Linked DNA regions of Thermosynechococcus vestitus BP-1. Each later gene encodes a partner of the first gene's protein in a complex. Links are inferred from orthologs where the notes say so. Each region holds a gene or a part of one and is shown on either strand. Other genes may lie near its edges. The genes, in order: ureA and ureC.

Region 1 (3,215 bases):
CAGCACCTGTCAGGGGGTGATTGGCCATGTGGATGAACGCCTCAAGACCTTTCAGCGCGATCGCCCGGAGTACGTGGCAGAAATTAACCAAGTGTTGACGCAACAGGGCTGCGCTCCCTACCAAGGCACAACAGAAGTCAAGCATTTGCTCTGGGCAATTGTGGGCGATGTGGGCATTGACCAGTTGCGCGATCGCGTCCGTCGTCCCCTCACAGGGCTTCGCTGCGCTGCCTTTTATGGCTGTTACCTCCTGCGCGCCCAAGAGAGACTCCCCTTTGATCATCCGCTTCACCCCACCTCGATGGAGCAGGTATTTGAGGCGGTAGGGGCGACCCCCATAGACTATGAGGGACGTACCCAGTGCTGTGGTTGGCCAATTTCTAGCTATGCCACGGCCGCCAGTTTTGCGATGGCCGCCCAACGACTCCAGAGCGCGATCGCCAAAGGTGCGGATTGCATTGTCACCCCCTGCCCCCTGTGTCACCTCAATCTCGACGCCCGCCAACCGGAGATTGCCCAGCAGGTGGGCGTTCCCCTCAATCTGCCGATTCTCCATTTGCCGCAACTGGTGGGTCTAGCCCTGGGTCTGAGTCCTGAGGAACTCGGTTTGAGAAAACACGTCGTCTCAACGCAGCCAGTATTGACCAAACTGGGTCTTTAGCGGATTTCCCAGAGGCCTGATTCAGTGCAAATCGCTTGCAGCCGCAGATCCCAGGGATCATGGGGCAGTTCTTCTACAACCGCTGCCTCAAAGACAATTCCCCAGCGACACACGTGCTGCCAGTCAGGGTGGGCAAAGAGGCGATCGAAAAAACCGGCGCCGTAGCCGAGGCGATACCCCCGGCGATCGCAGGCAACCGCCGGAATCAAACACAGATCAACACCAGCGGGATCAATAGGGGGAGCGTCAGGGGACGGTTGCCAGAGGCCATAGGGGCCTTGCTGGAGTGTGTCTTCTTTGCCATCAAAACAATGCCACTGTAGATTCCGGCCCACCACACGGGGTAAGCCCCACTGTTTCGGGACTGACCAGAGGGAGCGCAAATCCGGTTCGCGGCGATGGGGCACGTAGGTCAACACCGTGGTTGCCTGTTGAAACTGGGGATGATCAAACAACTGCTGACAAATGCGCCGACTGCGATCTTGCCACTCGCGATCGCTCAGGTGCTGCCGCCATTCAAGATAGTGTTGCCGCAATCTCCCTTTATCGATCATTGCTTTATCGATCATTGATTTGCTGGGCCCCAAAGCCCCACTTTAGGATATGACAGAGTCAATGTTTAACCCTAGAAACAATGCAACTATCTCCCCAAGAAAAAGACAAACTCCTGATTTTTACGGCTGCTCTTGTGGCCGAACGTCGCAAAGCCCGGGGTCTCAAGCTCAATTATCCTGAAGCAGTGGCCTATATTTCTGCGGCCATCTTGGAAGGAGCGCGGGAGGGGCGCACCGTTGCCGATTTGATGAACTATGGCACAACGCTGCTCACCCGTGATGATGTCATGGAGGGGGTGCCAGAAATGCTCACAGAGGTGCAAGTCGAGGCAACATTTCCCGATGGCACAAAGCTGGTAACAGTACATACCCCCATTCGCTGAAGTCTCAAAAAGCCTCAGGAGCGTGCCAGCGGCGAACGAGGCACACATCCCCAATGGCAAGAATTTTCTGGTCCTTTAAATCCCGATAAAAATAGTCGGATATATTTGACAGGGCGATCGCCCCCTGCTAGGATGGTCAACAACTTGTCTGAGGCCGTCTAAGACCTATGACCGCAACCTTGACCTCCACCACCGAAACCGCCTACTTTACCCACCTCAAATGCAAAGAGTGTGGTGCAGAGTACGAGCCCCAAGCGATTCATGTCTGTGAGTACTGTTTTGGCCCCCTAGAGGTGAAGTACGATTTGGAACGCTTGGCGGCAGCTGTAACGCGCAGCACCATTGAGGCAGGTCCGAAGTCCATTTGGCGCTACCGTCCCTTTTTGCCGGTGACCTCGGCAGAGCCCATTGATGTGGGCACAGGAATGACTCCCCTCATCAAAGCGCAGCGGCTGGCGCGGCGGCTGGGGCTCAAGCATCTGTACATCAAAAACGATGCGGTGAACATGCCTACCCTCAGCTTTAAGGATCGGGTGGTATCGGTGGCGTTGACACGGGCGCGGGAATTGGGCTTTACGACAGTCTCCTGTGCCAGTACCGGCAATTTGGCGAATTCAACGGCGGCGATCGCGGCCCATGCGGGGCTAGACTGCTGCGTGTTTATTCCAGCGGATCTGGAAGCGGGTAAGGTCTTGGGGACGCTCATCTATGGGCCAACGGTGATGGCGGTTGAGGGCAACTACGATCAGGTCAACCGCCTCTGCTCGGAGGTGGCAAATACCCATGGCTGGGGGTTTGTCAATATCAATTTGCGCCCCTACTATTCGGAAGGGTCAAAGACGCTAGGTTATGAGGTGATTGAGCAGTTGGGCTGGCAACTGCCTGACCACATTGTGGCTCCCTTGGCTTCTGGCTCTCTGTTCACGAAAATTTACAAAGGCTTCCGGGAATTTGTGGCAGTGGGTCTAGTGGCTGACAAACCTGTGCGCTGTAGTGGTGCCCAAGCGGTCGGTTGCTCCCCCATTGCCCAAGCCTATGCCGAGGGGCGGGACTTTGTGGCACCCGTGAAGCCCAACACCATTGCTAAATCCATTGCCATTGGTAACCCCGCCGATGGTGTCTATGCCTTAGAAATTGCCCGCAAAACCAATGGGGCGATCGCTGCGGCCACCGATGAAGAAATTGTGGCAGGCATTAAGCTGCTTGCGGAAACGGAAGGGATTTTCACCGAAACTGCTGGCGGTACCACAATTGCTGTTCTCAAAAAGTTGGTGGAATCGGGCAAAATTGACCCCGAAGAGGTGACCGTCGTCTATATCACGGGCAATGGCCTGAAAACCCAAGAGGCGGTACAAAACGATATCGGTCAACCTTTGAGGATTGAACCCAAGTTGGCCAGCTTTGAGCGCGCCCTAGAGCGATCGCGCACCCTCGAACGGTTGGATTGGCAACCGGTATTGGTCTAGTGAGTTTTGCCAACACTTTATCGAAATCGATGGATGGTTTGTAGAGATCTATGGCTGTTACTGTTTTGATTCCAACTCCCTTGCAAAAACTCACCCGCGATCGGGCAACGGTGGAGTGTCAAGCCCAATCGATCGCTGAACTCCTGGACAA
Region 2 (3,266 bases), 1.0 Mb from region 1 along the record:
CCCACTCATCATTTCGTAGCGATCGCCATCCTTGGGTAATCGCTCTGGAGCCCCACTCATCCAGAGTATTCTTAAGAAGAAAATTAGTAAGGCCTACCCTGTCGTCATTTGTAGCCCTTGAGAACTACCCTACTGCCTTTGCAGCACTTTTTGCAGGGTGGTCAAAGCTGCTTTATAACCAAGCTGCCAAGAGGGTAGCCACGCCCAAGCCTGTGAGGGCAATCCAGATAAAGGCATTTGGTAAAGGAGTTGCAGGGGGCGGTGGTTCTTGGGGTTTTGGGGTGGGGGCCGATGGCCGCTTCCGGGAATGGCGATAGGGGGAGGTGTAGGCGCGATCGCCCAGGTGGGATAGGTCAGGAATTTCGCTGCACCATTCCGGGCGGCGTTTCAGTTGGGGCGCCTCCAAAATCGCCAGCAAGCGCCGACTTTCCTGGCGGGTCTGATGATCGGGGTGTCGTTGCAGTTGACGGCAGAGGCTCACGGCGGCCTCTTGATCGCCAGCAGCGCTATAGGCAGTGACCAGCCAGAGACTAATTTCTCCCGATTGGGTGGTGTTGCCCTCAGCGAGAGCGACAGCCTGGGCCAAGAGGGTAATGGATTGTTGATAGTTGCCCCGCTCAAAGGCCTGTTGTCCCTGTTGAAAGAGGGCAGATACCGCATCTGTCATCGCTTAAAAGAGGAAATAACGTTGGGCAAGGGGCAAAACGGTCGCCGGTTCACAGGTGAGCAATTCACCATCCGCCCGCACCTCATAGGTTTCGGGATCGACCTCAATATGGGGTAAGTAGTCATTGAGCTTCAAATCCGCTTTGCGCAGTTGGCGAATATGGCCCACCGGCAGCACCGTTTTTTGTAGCCCCAATTGTTCTGGGATGTTGTTGGCAATGCCCGCCTGAGACATAAAGGTTACCGATGTGGTGGTTCGGCAGCCCCCATAGCTGGCAAACATGGGCTGCATGTGTACTGGTTGCGGTGTGGGAATACTGGCATTGGCATCCCCCATTTGGGCGTAGGCAATCACTCCCCCCTTGATAACCAGTTCGGGCTTGACCCCAAAGAAAGCGGGCTTCCAGAGGCATAGATCAGCAATTTTGCCCACCTCTACTGATCCCACATACTCAGCAATGCCGTGGGTGATGGCAGGATTAATCGTGTATTTGGCCACATAGCGGCGGGCGCGGAAGTTGTCGTGATCGACTCCCGGCCGCTGAGGATCCCTGAGATGTCCCCGCTGCACCTTCATTTTGTGGGCAGTTTGCCATGTGCGAATAATACTCTCCCCCACCCGTCCCATGGCTTGGGAGTCTGAGGAGATAATACTAAACGCCCCGAGGTCATGGAGAATATCTTCAGCGGCAATGGTTTCTCTGCGGATCCGCGACTCGGCAAAGGCCACATCTTCAGGAATACTGGGGTCGAGGTGGTGGCACACCATCAACATATCCAAGTGCTCATCGAGGGTATTGACGGTGTAGGGCCGAGTGGGATTAGTGGAAGAGGGCAACACATTGGCTTGACCACAGAGCTTAATAATGTCGGGGGCGTGTCCTCCGCCAGCGCCCTCCGTGTGATAGGCGTGAATGGTGCGGTTTTTGAAAGCAGCAATGGTATCTTCAACAAACCCAGATTCGTTGAGGGTGTCGGTGTGGATGGCCACCTGAATGTCGTAGTCTTCCGCCACGCTCAAACAGGTGTCAATGGCATTAGGGGTACTGCCCCAGTCTTCATGGAGTTTGAGACCCACAACGCCCGCCTGCACTTGCTCAATCAATCCTTGGGGTTGGCTGCTATTGCCCTTGCCCAAAAAGCCTAAATTCACTGGAAAGGCATCAGCAGCCTGAAGCATGCGGTAGATGTTCCAAGGTCCCGGCGTACAGGTGGTGGCATTGGTACCCGTGGCAGGTCCCGTTCCGCCGCCAATCATTGTCGTAATGCCGGCGGCAATAGCAGTGGCAATCTGCTGTGGACAAATAAAGTGAATATGGGCATCAATCCCCCCAGCGGTGAGGATCATGCCTTCGCCAGCGATCGCCTCCGTGCCGGGGCCAATGATAATATCTACCCCCTCTTGGGTGTAGGGATTTCCGGCTTTGCCAATTTTGTAGATTTTGCCGTCTTTGATGCCGACATCGGCTTTGACCACGCCCCACCAGTCCAGAATCACCGCATTGGTGATCACCACATCCACCGCACCTTCGGCATTGGCAATGGGGGACTGTCCCATCCCGTCGCGGATCACTTTGCCGCCGCCAAATTTAACCTCATCGCCATAGTGGGTGTAGTCGTGCTCAATTTCGATAATCAGGTCAGTATCCGCAAGTCGCAGACGATCGCCCACGGTCGGGCCATAGGTTTCTGCATAGGTCTGGCGATCAATCCGGTAGCTCATTGGGGGTCTAAAGAGGTCAGGTGCCGGCGAAGTCTGGCCTTCTCAGTCTAAATTTAGCCCAATTCTTCGACAACAATGAGGCCCTTTTTCATCAAAGCTTGCAGATCCGCATTGTGGGTTTTGCAGTTGCGCCAGCGCCGTTCATCGACATTTTCATTGCGACCTGGCTGAAGGGTCACCGGCCCAAAGAAACTATCAAAGGTCATGGGCTGTTCAAGGTAGCTAATCACAGTTAGCATGGCAGCAGACGTTCGACAAAATCACTATTTTCAGAATAAGGCTAGAGTGGATCTGATGCCGAGTTGGGTTGAGTATGGTCCGCAGGCGGCTGAGTTTCCTTGGGATGGCGATCGCCCTTGGCGCCCTAACGGGCTGTCCATTGCGTTTGCCCGATCGCACCCCCTCCACCCCTAGTACAGAAGCATCTCTGCCTCCCCTTGCCCCCGCGGAGCGACCCCACGCGGGAGAGAATTTCATTGCCAAGGTGGTTGCTGAGGCAGGGCCAGCGGTGGTGAGTATTGATACGCTACGATTGGACCGCGGTAGCGAGGATCCTTTTCTCGCTCCTTTCCCAGTGCCAGATGTGCCGCTGCGCCAAGGTCAAGGCTCTGGGTTTATCTTTACGCCCGATGGCAAAATCATGACCAATGCCCATGTGGTGGAAGGCGCTAGCGCCGTGCGAGTCACGCTTCCCGATGGTCGCCAGTACGATGGCAAGGTGCTGGGTGCTGATTCCCTGACGGATGTGGCGGTGGTGCAAATTAATGCCAAGAATCTGCCCACGGTTCAACTGGGGAATTCCGACACCCTGAGGCCCGGTGAGTGGGCGATCGCCATCGGTAACCCCTTGGGGCTGAGTAACACGGTCACCGCTGGG

Evidence for each region.
Region 2: the proteins of ureA (region 1) and ureC are in contact, whole or in part, in a crystal structure (PDB 4CEU), measured with the Sporosarcina pasteurii proteins. The link is inferred for Thermosynechococcus vestitus BP-1 from one-to-one orthologs. Residues at the interface, in WP_115362093.1 of Sporosarcina pasteurii: Ala6, Glu9, Lys10, Ile13, Ala16, Leu19, Arg23, Asn31, Tyr32, Pro33, Glu34, Val36, Thr40, Met44, Met70, Glu71, Val73, Met76, Asp78, Gln81, Ala82, Glu83, Leu92; in WP_115362090.1 of Sporosarcina pasteurii: Lys441, Phe442, Asp463, Pro464, Ser465, Ala466, Ser467, Ile468, Thr470, Pro471, Gln472, Pro473, Met475, Arg477, Gln565, Arg566, Tyr567, Phe568, Leu569, Phe570.

The regions. Positions count from the first base shown.
Region 1 is NC_004113.1:1,003,148-1,006,362, forward strand. The notes cover bases 56-2,946. They hold ureA (urease subunit gamma), read left to right. Parts: upstream 56-1,295; coding sequence 1,296-1,598; downstream 1,599-2,946. Other genes in these bases: TLL_RS04950 (CoB--CoM heterodisulfide reductase iron-sulfur subunit B family protein), read left to right, coding at 56-661; TLL_RS04955 (5-formyltetrahydrofolate cyclo-ligase), read right to left, coding at 658-1,197; thrC (threonine synthase), read left to right, coding at 1,766-2,946. Also shown: more of TLL_RS04950, read left to right, coding at 1-55; more of thrC, read left to right, coding at 2,947-3,064; TLL_RS04970 (MoaD/ThiS family protein), read left to right, coding at 3,115-3,215.
Region 2 is NC_004113.1:1,939-5,204, reverse strand. What follows is about bases 31-2,972. They hold ureC (urease subunit alpha), read right to left. Parts: upstream 2,390-2,972; coding sequence 671-2,389; downstream 31-670. Other genes in these bases: TLL_RS00010 (trypsin-like peptidase domain-containing protein), read left to right, coding at 2,703-2,972; TLL_RS00015 (hypothetical protein), read right to left, coding at 2,443-2,628; TLL_RS00025 (hypothetical protein), read right to left, coding at 173-667. Outside these bases: more of TLL_RS00010, read left to right, coding at 2,973-3,266.